DNA from 3 places in the Micromonospora sp. NPDC047730 genome. Region 2 is predicted to be linked to each of the others. Evidence: riboswitches for the same ligand, from Rfam matches in the RefSeq annotation. Region 2 holds a riboswitch; each other region holds the start of a gene.
The links. A riboswitch is a leader RNA that binds a small molecule or an ion and turns the genes downstream of it on or off. The one in region 2 is predicted to bind cobalamin.
Positions count from the first base shown of each region.

Region 1: another riboswitch for cobalamin. It lies ahead of cobN (cobaltochelatase subunit CobN); the one in region 2 lies ahead of ACGF5G_RS01910 (ABC transporter substrate-binding protein).
Region 3: another riboswitch for cobalamin. It lies ahead of bluB (5,6-dimethylbenzimidazole synthase); the one in region 2 lies ahead of ACGF5G_RS01910 (ABC transporter substrate-binding protein).

Region 1 covers NZ_JBIDCU010000011.1:167,114-172,703, reverse strand. The annotation lists gene ACGF5G_RS24110 (LacI family DNA-binding transcriptional regulator) at 1-520, opposite strand, end outside; gene ACGF5G_RS24105 (MFS transporter) at 678-1,898, shown strand; gene ACGF5G_RS24100 (hypothetical protein) at 1,993-2,328, shown strand; gene ACGF5G_RS24095 (MBL fold metallo-hydrolase) at 2,348-3,067, opposite strand; partial or broken gene ACGF5G_RS24090 (MFS transporter) at 3,255-3,545, shown strand; cobalamin riboswitch at 3,630-3,759, shown strand; gene cobN (cobaltochelatase subunit CobN) at 4,126-5,590, shown strand, end outside.
Region 2 covers NZ_JBIDCU010000001.1:394,888-400,477, reverse strand. The annotation lists gene ACGF5G_RS01925 (hypothetical protein) at 79-444, opposite strand; gene ACGF5G_RS01920 (ABC transporter ATP-binding protein) at 489-1,256, opposite strand; gene ACGF5G_RS01915 (FecCD family ABC transporter permease) at 1,256-2,422, opposite strand; gene ACGF5G_RS01910 (ABC transporter substrate-binding protein) at 2,464-3,471, opposite strand; cobalamin riboswitch at 3,500-3,683, opposite strand; gene ACGF5G_RS01905 (ABC transporter ATP-binding protein) at 3,768-4,481, opposite strand; gene ACGF5G_RS01900 (ABC transporter ATP-binding protein) at 4,478-5,554, opposite strand; gene ACGF5G_RS01895 (ABC transporter permease) at 5,551-5,590, opposite strand, start outside.
Region 3 covers NZ_JBIDCU010000002.1:628,071-633,660, forward strand. The annotation lists gene ACGF5G_RS09095 (serine hydrolase domain-containing protein) at 1-52, opposite strand, end outside; gene ACGF5G_RS09100 (dihydrolipoyl dehydrogenase family protein) at 143-1,618, shown strand; gene ACGF5G_RS09105 (crotonase/enoyl-CoA hydratase family protein) at 1,642-2,403, opposite strand; gene ACGF5G_RS09110 (DMT family transporter) at 2,446-3,363, opposite strand; cobalamin riboswitch at 3,678-3,878, shown strand; gene bluB (5,6-dimethylbenzimidazole synthase) at 3,915-4,544, shown strand; gene ACGF5G_RS09120 (Rieske 2Fe-2S domain-containing protein) at 4,694-5,533, shown strand.

The DNA of each region.
Region 1 (5,590 bases), on a different contig from region 2:
CCACGGCCTCCGTGCCGCCGCCGTTGTCCACGTCGAAGGCGGGTACGAGGGCGGAGCCGATGCCGATCGAGGCCACCCGGCCGCGCAGCGCCGCCGGGACCGCCCGGAGCACCGCCTCGGTGGTGTTGACCAGGATGATCCCGCCGACGCCGCGGTCCTCGGCCAGCCGGCGCAGCCCGGCCGGCTCGCGCCTCGGGAGCCAGTGCAGCGCGACCCCGAGCCCGTACGGCGCGCAGACCCGGGCGGTCGCCCCGACCACCCGGTCGACGTACGGGTCGTCGAGAACGGTCGGGGCGACGCCGGAGACCACGACCACCAGCCGCACCCCGGTGCCCCGGACCAGCGCGCGGGCGGCCAGGTTCGGTGCGTACCCGAGCCGGTCGGCGGCGGCGGTGACCCGGTCGCGGGCGGTGGGCGAGGCGTAGCCGGTGCCGGCGATCACCCGCGAGGCGGTGGCCCGGGAGACGCCCGCCGCCCGGGCGACGTCGTCGAGTGTGGGCGGTCGGCCAGTCGTCGTCATGCCTGTCCTCCCCGTGGTCGCCGTCCCCGGCGCGGACGGTCGATGCGCATCATCTCTCTCGCGGGCCGGCGCCGGTAAGGGTGGGAAGGCGTTGTCCTGGCAGCGCTCTCAGGTGTGGGATCGTGCGGCAGACCGCCCGAGGCGAGAGGACGCCACCGTGAGCCGCACCACCGCCGCGCCCGCCGCGCCGACCCCGGCCGTACCCCGGGCGGTGCTGGCCGCCCGTACCGGCGTGGCGGTGGTGTTCGCGCTCAACGGCCTGGCCGTCGCCACCTGGTTCTCCCGGGTGCCCGCCGTCCGGGACGCGCTGGGGCTCAGCGCGGGCCGGCTCGGGCTGCTCCTGCTCGCCATGTCCGCCGGTTCGCTGCTCGCGATGCCCACCGCCGGCCTGGTGGCCCAGCGGCTCGGGGCGGCCCGCACGGTGGCCCTCGGCTGCCTGCTCGTCGCGGCCGGGCTGACCGTGGCCGGGGTCGCCGCCCCGGCCGGTTCCCTGGTCGGGGTCGCGGTCGGGTTGTGCGCGTTCGGCTACGGCTCCGGCATCTGCGACGTCGCCATGAACGTCGAGGGCGCGGCGGTCGAGCGGCGGCTCGGACGCACGATCATGCCCCGCTTCCACGCCGCGTGGAGCCTCGGCTCCGTGGCGGGCGCCGGGCTCGGCGCGGGGGCCGCCCGCCTCGGCCTGCCGGTCGCCGCGCACCTCGCCGCGCTGGCGGCGGCGGTGTTCTGCGGCACGCTGCTGGCCGTCCGGTCGTTCCTGCCGGCGGCCGAGAGCGGCACCGCCGCCGCTTCGGCCGCCCCGGCCGAGCGCCGCCGCGACCTGCTCGCCGCCTGGCGGGAGCCGCGCACGCTGCTCATCGGCCTGCTGGTGCTGGTGTCGGCGTTCGCCGAGGGCAGCGCCAACGACTGGCTCGCCGTCGCCTTCATCGACGGCCACGGCCTCAGCGAGGCGGCCGGCGCGGCCGTGTTCGGGGTCTTCGTCGTCGGCATGACCCTGGGCCGCACGGCGGGCACCGTCGCGCTGGACCGGTGGGGCCGCGTGCCCGTCCTGTCGGCCACGATCCTGCTCGCCACCGTCGGCGCGGGCGTGGCGGTGCTCGCCGGCTCCGGGCCGGTGGCGGTCGCCGGCGTCGCGCTCTGGGGGCTCGGCGCGTCGCTGGGCTTCCCGGTGGGGATGAGCGCGGCGGCCGACGACGAGCGGCAGGCGCCGGCCCGGGTCAGCGTGGTCGCCGTGATCGGCTACACGGCGTTCCTCGCCGGCCCGCCGCTGCTCGGCCTGCTCGGCGACCGGGTCGGCACGCTGCCCGCCCTGCTCGTGGTGCCGGTGCTGCTGCTGCCCACCCTGGCCCTGGTGCCGGCCACCCGCCCGCCGGCCCGCTGACGCGGCACATCCGCAGGGCACTCACACCCGGCTCGCAGCCGCCTCCCAGGAAACGGTGCTGCACTGGGAGGACGCCGAGGAGAGGAGCGGGGGGATGGGCTGGTTCAGTCGACGGTCGCGCGGCACCGACGCGGCCCCCACGAAGCTCGACCGCGAGGCGACCCGCGAGGACCTGGCCGCGCTGGAGGCGTTCGTCACCAGCCGCCGGGGCGTGGAGTTCTACCTGGAGCCGGAGACCACGGCGACCGACACCACCGTGGTGGCGATCGCCCACGACGGCGAGTGGATCCGCCGCCGCACCGGCTCGCCGCGCGCCGCCGGGTCGATCGCCCGCAAGCACGCGGTGCCGCTGTACGAGGCCGCCCGCACCGGCTACCCGGAGCGGATGCGGGCCTGGAACCGGGCCCACCCGGAGCGCCGCGTCCGCTGACCGTGGCGCCGCCGTGGCGTCACCGCCCGGCGGCGACCGCCGCGCGTGCCTCGTCCAGCGTCATCGGCGGCTGGTGGCTCGCGACGTACCAGTGGACGTCGTCGGCCAGCAGCCGGCGTACCAGGGCGAGGTCGGGCCGGTCCTCGGGGGTGCGCAGGTGCGCCGGCGGCGGATAGAAGCAGTCGCCGAGCAGCAGCACGCCCGAGTCCGGCACCGCCACCACCGTCGAGTCCGGCGCGTGGGCGCCCCCGACGTGCCGCACCCGCACGCCGACCGGCAGCTCCAACTCGTCGGTGAAGGTCCGGGTCGGCGGCAGCACCGCGAAGCCGTCCCACGAGTCGACCGCCAGCGCCCGGGCCCGGAAACTCGGGCCGAGCCGCGGATTCGCCCGCACCTGCTCCCGCAGGTACCGATGGCTCCACGGCCGGGCCGCCTCCGCACGCAGCAGCCGCTCGCCGGCGACGTGGCCGACGATCTCCACGCCGGGCCAGGCGCAGGCGCCCCAGACGTGGTCCCAGTGGTGGTGCGTGTAGACCAGCCAGCGGGGCGGGGGCAGCCCGGCGGCAGCCAGCGCGGACCGGATCTCCCGGGCGTGCGCGGGGCTCTGCCCTGCGTCGACCAGCACGCTGCCCCGGTCGTCGGCGACCAGGGCGACGCCGGCCTGGACGGCTTCCGGGTCCGGATCACCCGGGCAGAGCCAGACCCGACCGGCGAGGTGCTGGAACGTTACGGCGGCCATGGCGCACAACTCCCTGGATTCCGGACGACGCGGCGGACTGGCGCCCGATCGTAGGTGCTGGAAGCTCGACGGCTGTCCCCGAGGTCAGGAGCGCGCGTCCCGCCCGTCCGTGCCGGGCAGCTGTCGTCGGCCGCCCCTGCCTGGCGGCGCCACCCGGGGGGACGGGGCGGGCGGTAGGGTGTCCGGCATGGCTGACCGGTCGTCGGCCCTGGGCCGTCCCTTCTGGACATTCTGGAGCGCCGCCGCCCTGGCCAACCTGGGCGACGGCATCCGCGTGGCGGCGTTCCCGCTCCTCGCCGCCGCGCTGAGCGACGACCCGGTGGCGGTGGCCGCCGTGGCCGCGGCGCAGTTCCTGCCCTGGTTGGTCACCGGCCTGTTCGCCGGAGCGCTCGCCGACCGCAGGGCAGCCCGGGAGATCATCGCCGCCGCCGACGTGGGCCGGGTCCTGGTCCTGTCGACGTTGGCCCTGGCCGTCGCGACGGCCCGGCGGGGTCGGCCTCCGATCCCGTCGCGTTGACCCGGGGACCGGGGGTGTGGCAGCATTCGCGGCCTGACGGCAGTGAAGGAAGCCGGTGTGATTCCGGCGCGGTCCCGCCACTGTCACCGGGGAGCGATCCCCCCTCGTGAGTCACGGCCGTGCGTGCGCGGTTGGAAGACCGGGGGTGAGCGTCGATCCGGGAGCCAGGATACTTCGGCCGTCGGGAGTGACCCCAGGGCGTGGACACCCGAGGAGGACCCGATGACGCACCGCGTCTCCGCCATCGACGATCATCGTCGCATCGTGCCCGGCCGCCACAGCGCGCCGGCGAGCAGCCGTATTTCCGCAGCCCCGTCCGGCCGCCGCGGCGCGCGTCCGGCCGACCGTGGTGTGCCCGCCCCCGGTCGCCCCGCAGCGGTCGGGCGCGTCGCCCGTCCCTGACGCCCGCACCGCGCCGCCCGACCCCGTCGGCCCGCCGGTGAGCCGCTTCCCGGCCCGCCGTACCCGCTGAACCGCGCCCACCCCTCGTACCGCCCGATCGTCCTCGCGTCGATCCGGGCGTCACTCTCCGGAGCCGTCCGTGCGCATCCTGCTGCTGTCCACCGCCGACACCGACCTGCTCGCCGCCCGCGCCAGCGGCGCCGACTACCGACTCGCCAACCCCGCCCGGGTCGCCGCCGACGCCGTGCCCGCGCTGCTCGACGGCGTGGACCTCGCGGTCGTACGCCTGCTCGGCGGCCGGCAGGCGTGGCCGGACGGGCTCGCCACGGTGCTGGCCTCCGGCGTGCCCACGGTCGTGCTCAGCGGCGAGGCCCTGCCGGACGCGGAGCTGATGGCGGCCTCCACCGTCCCCGCCGGAGTGGCCACCCAGGCGCTGGCCTACCTGGTCGAGGGCGGCCCCGAGAACCTCGCCCAGCTCGCCCGGTTCCTCTCCGACACGGTGCTGCTCACCGGCGAGGGGTTCGCCCCGCCCGCGCCCACCCCGACGTACGGCGTCCACGGCGACCGGCCCGTGCGGCCCGACCGGCCGACCGTCGGGATCGTCTTCTACCGGGCGCACGCCCTCGCCGGCAACACCGGCTTCGTCGACGCCCTCGCCGACGCCGTCGACGCGGCCGGCGGCAACCCGCTGCCGATCTTCTGCGGCTCGTTGCGCGGCCTCACCGCCGGCGCGGGACCGCTGGGGCTCTTCGGCCGCTGCGACGCCCTGCTGGTCACCGTGCTCGCCGCCGGCGGCACGGTCGCCGCCGACGCCTCCGGCGGGGGCGACGAGGACGCCTGGGACGTGGGCGCGCTCGCCGCCCTCGACGTGCCGGTGATCCAGGCGCTCTGCCTCACCAGCACCCGCGAGCAGTGGGCCGGCAGCGACGCCGGACTGTCCCCGCTGGACGCCGCGATGCAGGTGGCCATCCCCGAGTTCGACGGCCGGATCGTCACCGTGCCGTTCTCGTTCAAGCGGATCGACGCCGACGGGCTCTCCAGCTACGTCGCCGACCCGGAGCGGGCCGCCCGGGTGGCCGGCATCGCCGTGCGGCACGCCCGGCTGCGGCACGTGCCCAACGCCGACAAGCGGCTCGCGGTCGTGCTCAGCTCCTACCCGACGAAGCACTCCCGGGTCGGCAACGCCGTCGGCCTGGACACCCCGGCCTCGGCGGTCCGGCTGCTCGCCGCCCTCGCCGAGGCCGGCTACCACCTCGGCGACGCCCCCGTGCCCGACGACGGGGACGCGCTCATCCACGCCCTCATCGCCGCCGGGGGGCACGACGTCGAGTGGCTCACCCCGGAACAGCTCGCCGCCGCCGAGGCGCGGGTGCCCGGGGCGACGTACCGGCGCTGGTTCGACCAGGCGCCGGCGGAGCTGCGGGAGCGGATGCTCGCCCACTGGGGGGAGCCGCCCGGCGGGCTCTACACCGACGGCGGGGACATCGTGCTGGCCGGGCTGCGCTTCGGCAACGTGGTGCTGCTGATCCAGCCGCCGCGCGGCTTCGGCGAGAACCCGATCGCCATCTACCACGACCCGGACCTGCCGCCGAGCCACCACTACC
Region 2 (5,590 bases):
GGTTACAAAGCCACCACCTGCGTCGTTACTGCCGAAAGTCAGGTCGTCGGCACGACGGCCCGGGCAGCCCCGGCCGTCTCACCCGCCGGTGGGGAGCGTCGGGGTGACCACCGACAGCTCCAGGGTGGCGGGCAGCGGCGCGACGCCTGGCCCCCCGGCGCGCACCCAGTCGGTGATGTCGTCGACCACGGAGTCGTGCAGGACGAGACCGAACCAGACCGGCCGCGCGCCGGCCCGTCGCGCCGACGGCGCGGGGTGGACGACGACCAGGTTGGACTGCGCGCAGAGGTCGAGGCAGGCGCTGACGCGTACCCGGTGCGGCGCCGGCAGCGCGGCCCGCAGTCGCCGCAGCTGCGCGTCGTGGTCGACGGCGGGGTGTTTGCGGGTGCTGCCACAGCAGCAGTCGCGGCACACGGTGACCAGACAGCCCGGTGTGGCGGTCATGTCCGACTCCTTGGTCCCGGTCGAGCCCGGCGGCACGTGCCGGGTCACGACGCGGGCGGGTGGTAGGTGATGGTGGGCCGACCGGTGCCCGGGTGCGTCGCCACGTCGGCCTGGACGCCGTAGACGTCGGCGAGCAGCCCGGGAGTGAGGACCTCGGCGGGCGGGCCGGCGGTGACGACCCGGCCGGCGGCCAGGACGACCACCGTGTCGCAGAACATGGCGGCCAGGTTGAGGTCGTGCAGCGCGGCGAGGGTGGTGACCCCGGCGCGGCGGACCAGGTGCAGCAGTTGCAACTGGTGGCCGATGTCGAGGTGGTTGGTGGGCTCGTCGAGCAGCAGCAGGTGCGGTTGCTGGGCGAGCGCGCGGGCCAGCTGGACCCGCTGCCGTTCGCCGCCGGAGAGGGTGTGCCAGCGGCGGCCGGCGTACCCGTCGAGGTCGACCCGTGCCAGCGCGTCGGCCGCGGCGGCACGGTCGGCGTCGCTGTCCGACCATCGCGAGCGGCGGTGCGGGGTACGGCCGAGCAGCACCACCTCCTCGACGGTGAGGTCCAGGTCGGTGTCGGCGTGCTGGGCGAGCAGCGCGGCGCGGCGGGCCAGCGCCGCGCGGGGCAGGGTGGCGACGTCGTCGCCGCCGATGGTGACCCGCCCGTTGTCGGGCGCGACGAGCCGGGCGACGATCCGCAGCAGGGTGGTCTTGCCGCAGCCGTTGGGGCCGAGCAGCCCGACGAGGCTGCCCGCCGGCACGGCGCAGGTGACGTCGTCGAGGATCCGCCGGGCCGCGACGGCCCAGGACACGTCGGTGACGGCGAGCATCAGTCGCCCGCCTTCCGGCACCCGGCCCACCGTCCCCGGGGTCGCCGCGACTCTGCCGGCCGGGCCCGGTGCAGCAGGACCACGAAGGCGGGCACCCCGAGCAGCGCCGTCAGCACGCCCACCGGCAGTTCGCGGGGCGCGAACAGGGTCCGCGCGGCGGTGTCCACCCAGACCATGAAGATCGCGCCGGCGAGGACGACGACGGGCAGCAGGCGCCGGTGGTCCGCGCCGGTGAGGAACCGGGCGGCGTGCGGCAGGATCAGCCCGACGAAACCCACCGCGCCGCTGACGGCGACCAGCGCCGCGGTGAGCAGCGCGGTGGCGACCAGCAGCAGCCACCGGACCCGGGTGACGGGCACGCCGAGGGTCTCGGCGGCGTCCTCGCCGAAGGCGAAGGCGTTGAGCGTGCGGGCGTACGCCGCCACGAGGGCGAGCACGGCGGCCAGCACCGGTACCACCCAGGCCAGGGCGGGCCAGTCGACGCGCGCCAGCGAGCCGGAGAGCCAGAAGGTGATGCTCTGCGTGGCGTGCGGGTCGGCGACCCAGACGATGACGAACGACGTCGCCGCCCCGCACAGCTGCGCGACGGCGACCCCGGCCAGCACCACCCGGGTGGGCGCCAGCGCGGCCCGCCGGCCGGCCACCGCCGCCACGACGGCGAACGCGGCCAGCGCGCCGGTGAAGGCGCCCCCGGTGAGCGCCGCGACCCCGCCGCCGACGCCGAGGACGAGCACCGCGACCGCGCCGAGCGACGCCCCGGAGGAGACCCCGAGCAGGTACGGGTCGGCCAGCGGGTTGCGGGTGACGGTCTGTGTCACCGCCCCGACGGCCGCCAGCCCGGCGCCCAGCACTGCGGCGCCGAGCACCCGGGGCAGGCGCAGCCGCCAGACGATGTGCTCGCGCAGCAGCGGCACGTCGGCGTGGGCCAGGCCCAGGCGGTCGGCCACGACGGCCCAGACCGTCGACACGGGGATGTCGGCCGGCCCGACGGTGACGGCCGCCCCGATCGACACGACCAGCACCGCCAGCAACGTGACCAGCAGCGCGACGGTGCCGACGGGACGGACGGGCCGGCCGCGCCGGACCCCGGAGGCAGTGGCGCCGGGATCCGCGCCGGCCCGACCGCGCACGGCGAGACGGCGGGCCACGGCGAGACGGCGAGCCACGGCGGTACGGCGAGCCACGGCGGTACGGCGCGCCACGGCGGTCAGCGGCCCGCTCGGGCGGGAAGCTGCGCCATCCCCGCGGCGAGCGCCTCGACGCCGAGCACCGCCCGCACCCCGGCGGTGGTGGACGAGAACGGAATGACGACGAACCGCTGCCCGGCCACCGCGGGCAGGTCCTTGAGGGTGGGGTGCCGGGCCAGGAACGCCTGCTTCGCGGCGGCCGGGTCCCAGGTCGCGTCGACCAGCACGACCGCGTCGGGGTCGCGCGCGACGGCGCTCTCCCAACTGGTGTCGGCCCAGCCGCCGGCGAGGTCGCCGAAGGCGTTGCCGATCCCGACCGCCGACATGATCATGTTGGGGCTGCCGCAGCAGGCGCCCACGCTCGGGGCGTCGGTGCCGGCGTCCCACCAGAGCACGGAGACGTCCCGCGTGCCGTCGAGCCTGGCGGCAGCGGCGGCGATCCGGGCGCGGTGGTCGGCGATGAGCGTCTCGGCCCGCTCCGGCACCCCGAAGACGGCCGCGACGTCCCGGATCTCGGCGAACACGTCCTCGACGGTGAGCTTTCCCGGCCGGTGCGACTTCGGGCACCCGGCGGGTGAGAGGTAGGTGCCGATGCCGAGCCCCGCCAGGGCGGCCCGGTCGCCGACGCCCTCGTCGCCGAAGGCGCTGTGGAACGAGGCGTAGACGAAGTCTGGCGCCGTCTCCAGGAGTTTCTCCTTGGCCGGGTACTTTCCGGACAGCACCGGCACCGATGCGTACGCGGCGGCGTGCTCCGGCAGGATCGCGTCGTCCAGGTACGCCGTGCCGGCCATACGGTCGGCCAGGCCGAGCGCCAGCATGATCTCGGTGGCGGGCTGGTTCAGGGTCACCGCCCGCTGGGGCGGGGCGGCGACGGTGACCGGCGTGCCGCAGTTGGTCAGGGTGGCCGGCGCGCCGGATGCCGGGGCGGGGTCGTCGTCCGTGGCGCAGGCGCCGAGCAGGACGAGGAGGACGGACAGGGGCGCGGCTACGCGCCGGGACAGGGTGGACCGCACAGCGCGCACGCGCATCGGGACCGCCTTCCAGCACCTCGTGGACGGGTCATCGCAGTGCCGTGGCCGGTCTCCTGGCTGACGGGAGGTGCGTCCGTGGCCGGCCTTCCCAGGCGTGCGACACGCCCAGTGACCTCTGACGACGAGGGCCGCGGACTTCCCGATCACAGTGGCGAGGGCCGCACCGGTCTTCCACCGGCTTCCCGAACACCACGGCAGCGTCACCCTAGCCTGCGCCCGGCCCCGAATGCCACGGTGACGAATGCCTCGGAGCGGCCTTCTTCACCACTGTGGACGGTGCGGCGCGCGGCGGTTCACGCTCCCGGCGGGGGCGGAAGGTCGACGACCCGGGTCGCCCAGCGGGCCATCAGGGCCGGGTCGTGGGTGATCAGCAGGACCCCGGCGCCGCGCTGCCGCTGGTAGTCGGTGATGACGGCGGCGAGGTGGGCCTGGGTGGAGGCGTCGAGCATGGCGGTGGCCTCGTCGCAGAGCAGGTAGGCCGGCCGGTGCACGAGCGCCCGGGCGAGGCAGGCCCGTTGCAGCTGCCCGTCGCTGACCGCGTGCGGGCGGCGGGCGAGCAGGTCCGCGGTGAGGCCGACGAGGTCGGCCAGCTCGGCCGCGCGGGCCCTGGCCTGCTCGGCCGGTACGCCGGTGGCGCGGAGCGGTTCGGCGACGATGTCCGCGAGGCTGAGCCGCGGGTCGGTGGCGGCGCGTGGGCTCTGGAACAGGATCGCGACGCGGGTGCGGACGGCCGCCGGCAGCCGGTGGCGGACTCCGGCGACCCGGTGGCCGTCGAGGGTGACGTGCCCGGCGTCGGGGGCGTGCAGCAGGGCGAGTACCCGGGCCAGGGTGGACTTGCCGCTGCCCGAGGGCCCGTGCAGCCCGACCGTCTCGCCGGGGGCGACGTGCAGGTCGACGCGGTCGAGGACGCGCTGCCGACCGTAGGCGACGGTGACCTGGTGGGCGGCGAGCGCGGTGGCGGTCGCCTCCGGTCCGAGGTGTCGACGGGTGGCCGTGGTCGTGGTCATGCCGGCGCTCCGAAGGGCAGCGGGTGGTGGCAGGCGACCTGGCCGGAGCCGTCCACGACCGGGGTGGGCGGCGTGCGGCAGGTGTCGGTGGCGCGGTCGCAGCGCGGGGCGAAGGCACAGCCGGCGGGCAGGTCGGTGAGCATCGGCGGGTGGCCGGGCACGGGGCGGAACGCCCGCTCGGGCAGGGCGTCGAGCAGGCCCACGGTGTAGGGGTGGGCGGGCGCGGCGAACAGCGCCTCGGTGGGCCGGCGCTCGACGACCCGGCTGGCGTACATGACGGCGACGGTGTCGGCGACGCGGCGGGCGGCGGCCAGGTCGTGGGTGATGAGCAGGACGGCGTTGCCGGCGTCGCAGCGGCGGCGCAGCAGGTCGAGGGTGTGGTCGACCAGGGGCCGGTCGAGGCCCGTGGTCGGTTCGTCGGCGAGCAGCAGCGGCGGGTCGGGGGCGAGCGCGAGGGCGGTGGCCAGGCGTTGCGCCATGCCGCCGGAGAGCTCGTGGGGGTAGCGGTCGAGGTCGGCGGGGTCTAGCCCGACGTCGGCGGCGACCCGCTCGGCCGCCGAGGGCGCGTCGCGGCGGGCGTGCCCGTGGGCGCGCAGGGTCTCTGCCAGCAGCCGCCGGCCGGTGCGTACGGGGGTCAGCGCGGTGGCGGGGCTCTGCGGCACCAGCCCGACCGCGCGGCCGCGTACGGCGCGGGCGAGGTGGCGCTCGGTGCAGCCGATCAGGTCGACCTGGTCCCCGCCGGGCGGGCGCAGCCGGGCGTGGCCGGAGACGGTGGCGTTGCCGGGGAGCAGGCCGAGCAGGGCGTGGGCGAGCACCGACTTGCCGCAGCCGGACTCCCCCACCACGGCCACCAGTTCGCCGGGGTGGACGGTGAGGCGCAGGTCGGTGACGGCCCGCACCACGGCGTCACGGAGCTGGAAGCGGACGGTCAGCCCGTCGACCTCCAGCAGGGCGGGACGAGGACCGGCCGCGCTGCCGACCGTGGAGGCGGCGCTGCCGACCGTGACGGGCGTGGCGTCGCCGGTGGCGGCGGTGCCGGCCGTGGCGGCGTGGGGCTCGCGGGTGGTGGTCAAAGGTTCAGCTCCGCTCGTACGCGCGGGTCGAGGCGG
Region 3 (5,590 bases), on a different contig from region 2:
TGGCGAGCAGGTCGGCGAAGCAGTCGTGGACGGCGGAGAAGCGGGCGCGCATCCGGCCACCGTAGGCGGCCGACGACACCCGGGCAGCGAATATCGCGCCGGCCGGGTGGTCGGAGACCGGGCGGTGCGGAATGCTGGCGGGATGGCGGAGCCGGAACTGGTGGACGTGGTCGTGGTCGGGCTCGGGGTCGGCGGCGAGGAGGTGGCCGGGCGGCTCGCCGAGGCCGGGCTGACCGTCGTCGGCGTCGAGCGTGACCTGGTCGGCGGGGAGTGCCCGTACTGGGGGTGCATCCCGAGCAAGATGATGATCAGGGCGGCCAACGCGATCGCCGAGGCGCGCCGGGTCGACGGGCTCGCCGGCACCGCCCAGGTCCGGCCCGACTGGGCACCCGTGGCGAAGCGGATCCGCGAGGAGGCCACCGACACCTGGGACGACACGGTCGCCGTGGAACGCTTCACCGGCAAGGGCGGCCGGTTCGTCCGGGGCAGCGCCCGCCTCGACGGCCCCGGCCGGGTCCGGGTCGGCGGGCGGGTCTTCCAGGCCCGGCACGGGATCGTGCTCGGCACCGGCACCAAGCCGTCCGTGCCGCCGGTCGACGGGCTGGCCGACACGCCGTACTGGACCAACCGCCAGGCGATCGAGGTCGAGGAGTTGCCGGAGTCGCTGCTGGTGCTGGGCGGCGGCGCGATCGGCCTGGAGCTGGCCCAGGTGTTCGCCAGGTTCGGCGTCCAGGTCACCGTCGTCGAGGCGGCGGACCGGGTGCTCGCGGTCGAGGAGCCGGAGGCGTCCGAGGTGGCCGCCGCCGCGCTGCGCGCCGACGGGGTGGAGATCCACACCGGCGTACGGGCGGAGCGGGTCCGCCACGACGGGCGCGGCTTCACGCTGCACGGGGCCGACGGGGCGGAGTTCACCGGGCAGCGGCTGCTGGTGGTGACCGGCCGCCGCGCCCACCTCGACGAGTTGGGCCTGGACACCGTCGGGGTGGACGCCGGCCAGCGGTACCTGGCCGTCGACGACCGGCTGCGCGTCACCGACGGGATGTGGGCGGTCGGCGACGTCACCGGGGAGGGCGCGTTCACCCACGTCGCCATGTACCAGGCGGGGATCGTCGTCGCCGACGTGCTCGACCACGCCCGGCGCGCCGACGGCGGGCCGGACGCCAGCGGCACGGCCCGCGTGACGGGCGGCGCGGCCGGCGCGGTCAGCGCGTCCGGCACCACCGGGTCGGGTGCCTCCGCCGGCGCGGTGCCGCGCGCCGACTACCGCGCGCTGCCCCGGGTCACCTTCACCGACCCCGAGATCGGCGCGGTCGGCCTCACCGAACGGCAGGCCCGCGAGCGCGGGATCAACGTGCAGGTCGGCCTCGCCGAACTGCCGTCGTCGGCGCGCGGCTGGATCCACCGGAGCGGCAACGAGGGCTTCGTCAAGCTGGTCGCCGACGCCGACCAGGGCGTGCTGATCGGCGCGACGTCGGTCGGGCCGGCCGGCGGCGAGGTGCTCTCCGGGCTGGTGGTGGCGGTGCACGCGGCCGTACCGCTGGCCCGGCTCCGGCACATGATCTACGCCTACCCGACGTTCCACCGGGCCATCGAGGACGCGCTGCGGCACCTGCGCTAGACGGCCGTGCCGCCGCGTCCGCGCTAGACGGCCGCGCCGTGCCGCCCGGCGCCGGCGGCGAACCGGGCCGCCCCGGCCGCCGCGTCGGCGGCGAGCGAGTCCATCCCGTACGCCAGCTCGGTCGCCAGCGCCGCCGGCTCCGGCTGGCCGGCGCCGGCCAGCACGGCGGCCCGGTCGTTGCGCAGGCAGGTTTGCGGGTGCCGGGCGATCTCGGCCGCCAGCCGCTCGGCCGCCGCCCGCGCCTCACCCGGGGCGACCAGCCGGTTCACCAGCCCCATCGCGTACGCCTCCTCGGCCGGCACCGGCCGGCCGGTGAGGATCAGGTCCATCGCCCGGCTCTCGCCGATCAGCCGGGGCAGCCGGACCGTCCCCCCGTCGATCAGCGGCACCCCCCAGCGCCGGCAGAACACCCCGAGGACCGCGTCGGACTCGGCGACCCGCAGGTCGCACCAGAGCGCCAGCTCCAACCCGCCGGCCACGGCGTGACCGGAGATCGCGGCGATCACCGGCTTGCCGAGCGTCATCCGGGTCGGGCCCATCGGGCCGTCCCCCTCCGGCTCGACCCGGTTGCCGCTCGGGGTGCCGATCGCTTTCAGGTCGGCCCCCGCGCAGAACGTGCCGCCGGCGCCCCAGAGCACGGCCACCGCCGCGTCGGGGTCGGCCTCGAAGGCGCGGAACGCGTCGGCCAGGGCCCGGGCCGTCGGCCCGTCGACCGCGTTGCGGGCCGCCGGGCGGTCCAGGATCACCGTGGTCACCGGCCCGTCGTGCTCGACGCGTACGCCCATCGGCACAGCATGCCCCGGTGGTGCCGACGGCGCCAGGGGGCGTCAGCGCGCCTTCGCGGCGCCGGGCCGGACCAGGGTCGCGCCCAGCGCGGCGCCGACCACGCACGCCACCCCGGCCGCCTGCGGCCAGGCCAGCAGCTCGCCCAGCAGGACCAGCCCGACCAGCGCGCCGATCGCCGGCTCCAGGCTGAGCAGGATCGCGAAGACCCGGGCCGGCATCCGGCGCAGCGCGGCCAGTTCGGCCGAGTACGGCAGCACCGACGACAGCAGTGCCACCGCGACGCCCAGCGCGAGGGTCCACGGGTCGAGCAGCGCCGTGCCGCTGCCGGCGACCCCGAACGGCAGTACGGCGAGCGCGGCGACGGCCATTCCCAGCGCGAGGCCCCGGCTGCCCGGCACGCGGGCGCTGACCGCCTTGCCGAGCAGTACGTACCCGGCCCAGCCGACCGCGATGGCGACGCACAACAGCAGCCCCACCCGGTCCACCCCGGTCCCGCCGAGCCCGCTGATCAGCAGCACCCCGCCGCCCGCCAGGACCGCCCACGCCACGTCGGCGGGCCGGCGGCTGCCGGCGAGCGACACCAGCAGCGGCCCCGCGAAACCGATGGTGACCGCCACGCCGAGCGGCACGCGGTGCAGCGCCGCGTAGAAGGCGAGGTTCATCAGCGCCAGGGTGAGCCCGAACGCCCCGACCAGGCCGGCGGCGCGCCAGCCCAGCCGCAGCCCGGGCCGGGCCACGAGCAGCAGGATCAGCGCGGCGAAGCCGAGCCGCAGCGTGGTCGTACCGCCGGCGCTGGTGCTGCCGAAGAGCTGCTTGGCGACGGCCGCGCCGACCTGGGTGGAGAGCATGCCCAGCAGCATCAGCAGCGGTGGCGGCACGGCCCGGGGCCGGCCGAGGGCGACGGTCAGTCGGGCCGCCGGGTGGCCGGCCGGCAGCGGGCGGGAGGCGAGTGCGTACACCCGGACCACACTGGTCGCGGACGGCGCGGCCCGCGACCGGATTTCCCCGCCCGGCCGGCGGATCCGGGCGGCGGTCCGGTCCCTGGCGGGTTCGGCCCCTGGCGGGTTCGGCCCTGGCGGGTCCGGCCGGGTGGCGGATCCGGGTGGCGGTCCGGTCCCTGGCGGGTTCGGCCCTGGCGGGTCCGGCCCTGGCGGGTCCGGCCGGGTGGCGGTCCGGTCCCTGGCAGGTCCGGCCGGGCGGCGGCGGGGCGGCGGACGCAGGCGTCCGACTGGCCCAGCAGCGCCGGTCCGGTTGGCGCGGCGCTAGCATGCCGGGCGGCACGATCATGTGAGGTGCCCCGCGCGAGCGGGGAGAATCGGGAAGCCGGTGCGAATCCGGCACGGGCCCGCCGCGGTGACCGGGGAGCCACCGTCCACGCGCGAGAGCGCAGCCACTGGCCCGCCCGGGCCGGGAAGGCGGACGGCCAGGCGTCGATCCGGGAGTCCGAAGACCGGCCTCGCGGTCAGGTGCCCACGCCCCGAGCGTGGGCCGAGCGCAGCGGGAGCCTGCCTTGGATCTCTACGACGTCATTCATCGCCGCCGGGACGTCCGCGGCCAGTTCACCGGGGCGCCGGTGCCCGACGAGACGCTGCACCGCGTCCTGACCGCGGCGCACGCCGCGCCGAGCGTCGGCTACTCCCAGCCCTGGGACTTCGTACTCGTCCGCGACCCCGAGCTGCGGCGCCGGTTCCACGAGCACGTCCAGGCCGAGCGGGACACCTTCGCCGCCACCCTGGACGGGGAGGCGGCCGAGCGGTTCGCCCGCATCAAGATCGACGGGGTGCTGGAGTCCACCCTGTCCGTGGTGGTCACCTACGACCCGGCCCGCGGTGGCGCCGCCGTGCTCGGGCGGCACGCCATCGCCGACACCGGGCTCTACTCGGCCTGCCTCGCCATCCAGAACCTCTGGCTGGCCGCCACCGCCGAGGGGCTCGGCGTCGGGTGGGTGTCGTTCTACCGGGAGCCCTGGCTGGCTGAGCTGCTCGGCATCCCCGACGGCGTACGGCCGGTGGCGTGGCTCTGCCTCGGGCCGGTCACCCACTTCGAGGCCGTGCCCGACCTGGCCCGGCACGGCTGGCGGCAGAAGCGCCCGCTGGCCGAGGCGATCCACCACGACCGCTGGACGTCGCCGGACCGCTGACCTCACCACCGCGGAAGGGCTGGGCCCATCCGGCCGGGCGCGCCTGGTTCCGGGCCGGCAGAAACCTCGTCACGCACCGCTGCGGATCCGTCACCGGATACCGGTTTGCGGTCGCTCCTGCCGGGAAGTCGGTACGGGTGCGAGCACTCATGACGAAGATCGAGCAGGCCTCCGCGCTGGACCGGATCGGCGACCGGTTGCAGCGGGCCGTCCAGGCCACCCTCCGCCCAAGGCGCGTTCGCGACCTGCTGCACGGTGTCTGGCTGGGGCACCCGCTGCACCCGGCGATGGTGCAGGTGCCGGTCGGCGCGTGGCTCAGCACGGCCGTGCTGGACCTGATGCAGGGGCAGCGCCGCGCCGCCACCACGCTGTGCGCGGTGGGCACCATCAGCGCCCTGCCGGCTGCGGTCGCCGGGCTCAACGACTGGGCAGCCCTCGCCCGAGACCAGCGCCGGATCGGCCTGGTGCACGCCGCCTCCAACAGCATCGGCCTGGCGTTCTACGCCGGCTCCGTGGCCGCCCGGATGACCGGCCGGCACAACCTCGGCCGTACGCTCGGCTTCCTCGGGCTCAGTGCCGCGAGCACGGGGGCGTACATCGGCGGGCACCTGGCGTACAAGCAGGGCGCGCAGGTCAACCAGAGCATCTCCGAGCTGCACCGGATGAGCGACGGCTGGCACTCGATCGCGGACATGTCCGCCCTGCCGCAGCGAAAGCTGATCACCCGGGAGATCGACGACGTCTCGGTGATCCTCTACCGGCACGGCGACGAGGTCACCGTGATGCTGGAGCGCTGCCCGCACCAGAGCGGCCCGCTCGGCAAGGGCGAGGTGCAGGAGATCGACGGGCACGCGTGCGTGGTCTGCCCGTGGCACGGCAGCACGTTCCGGCTCAACGGCGGCGAGGTCGTGCACGGGCCGTCCGGCAACGACCAGCAGGTCCTGCCCACCCGCATCGTCAACGGCATGCTGGAGACCCGCCTCCCCTGACCCACCCCACCCCACCCCACCCCACCCCACCCCCTCCCTCACACCGCCCCACCCCTC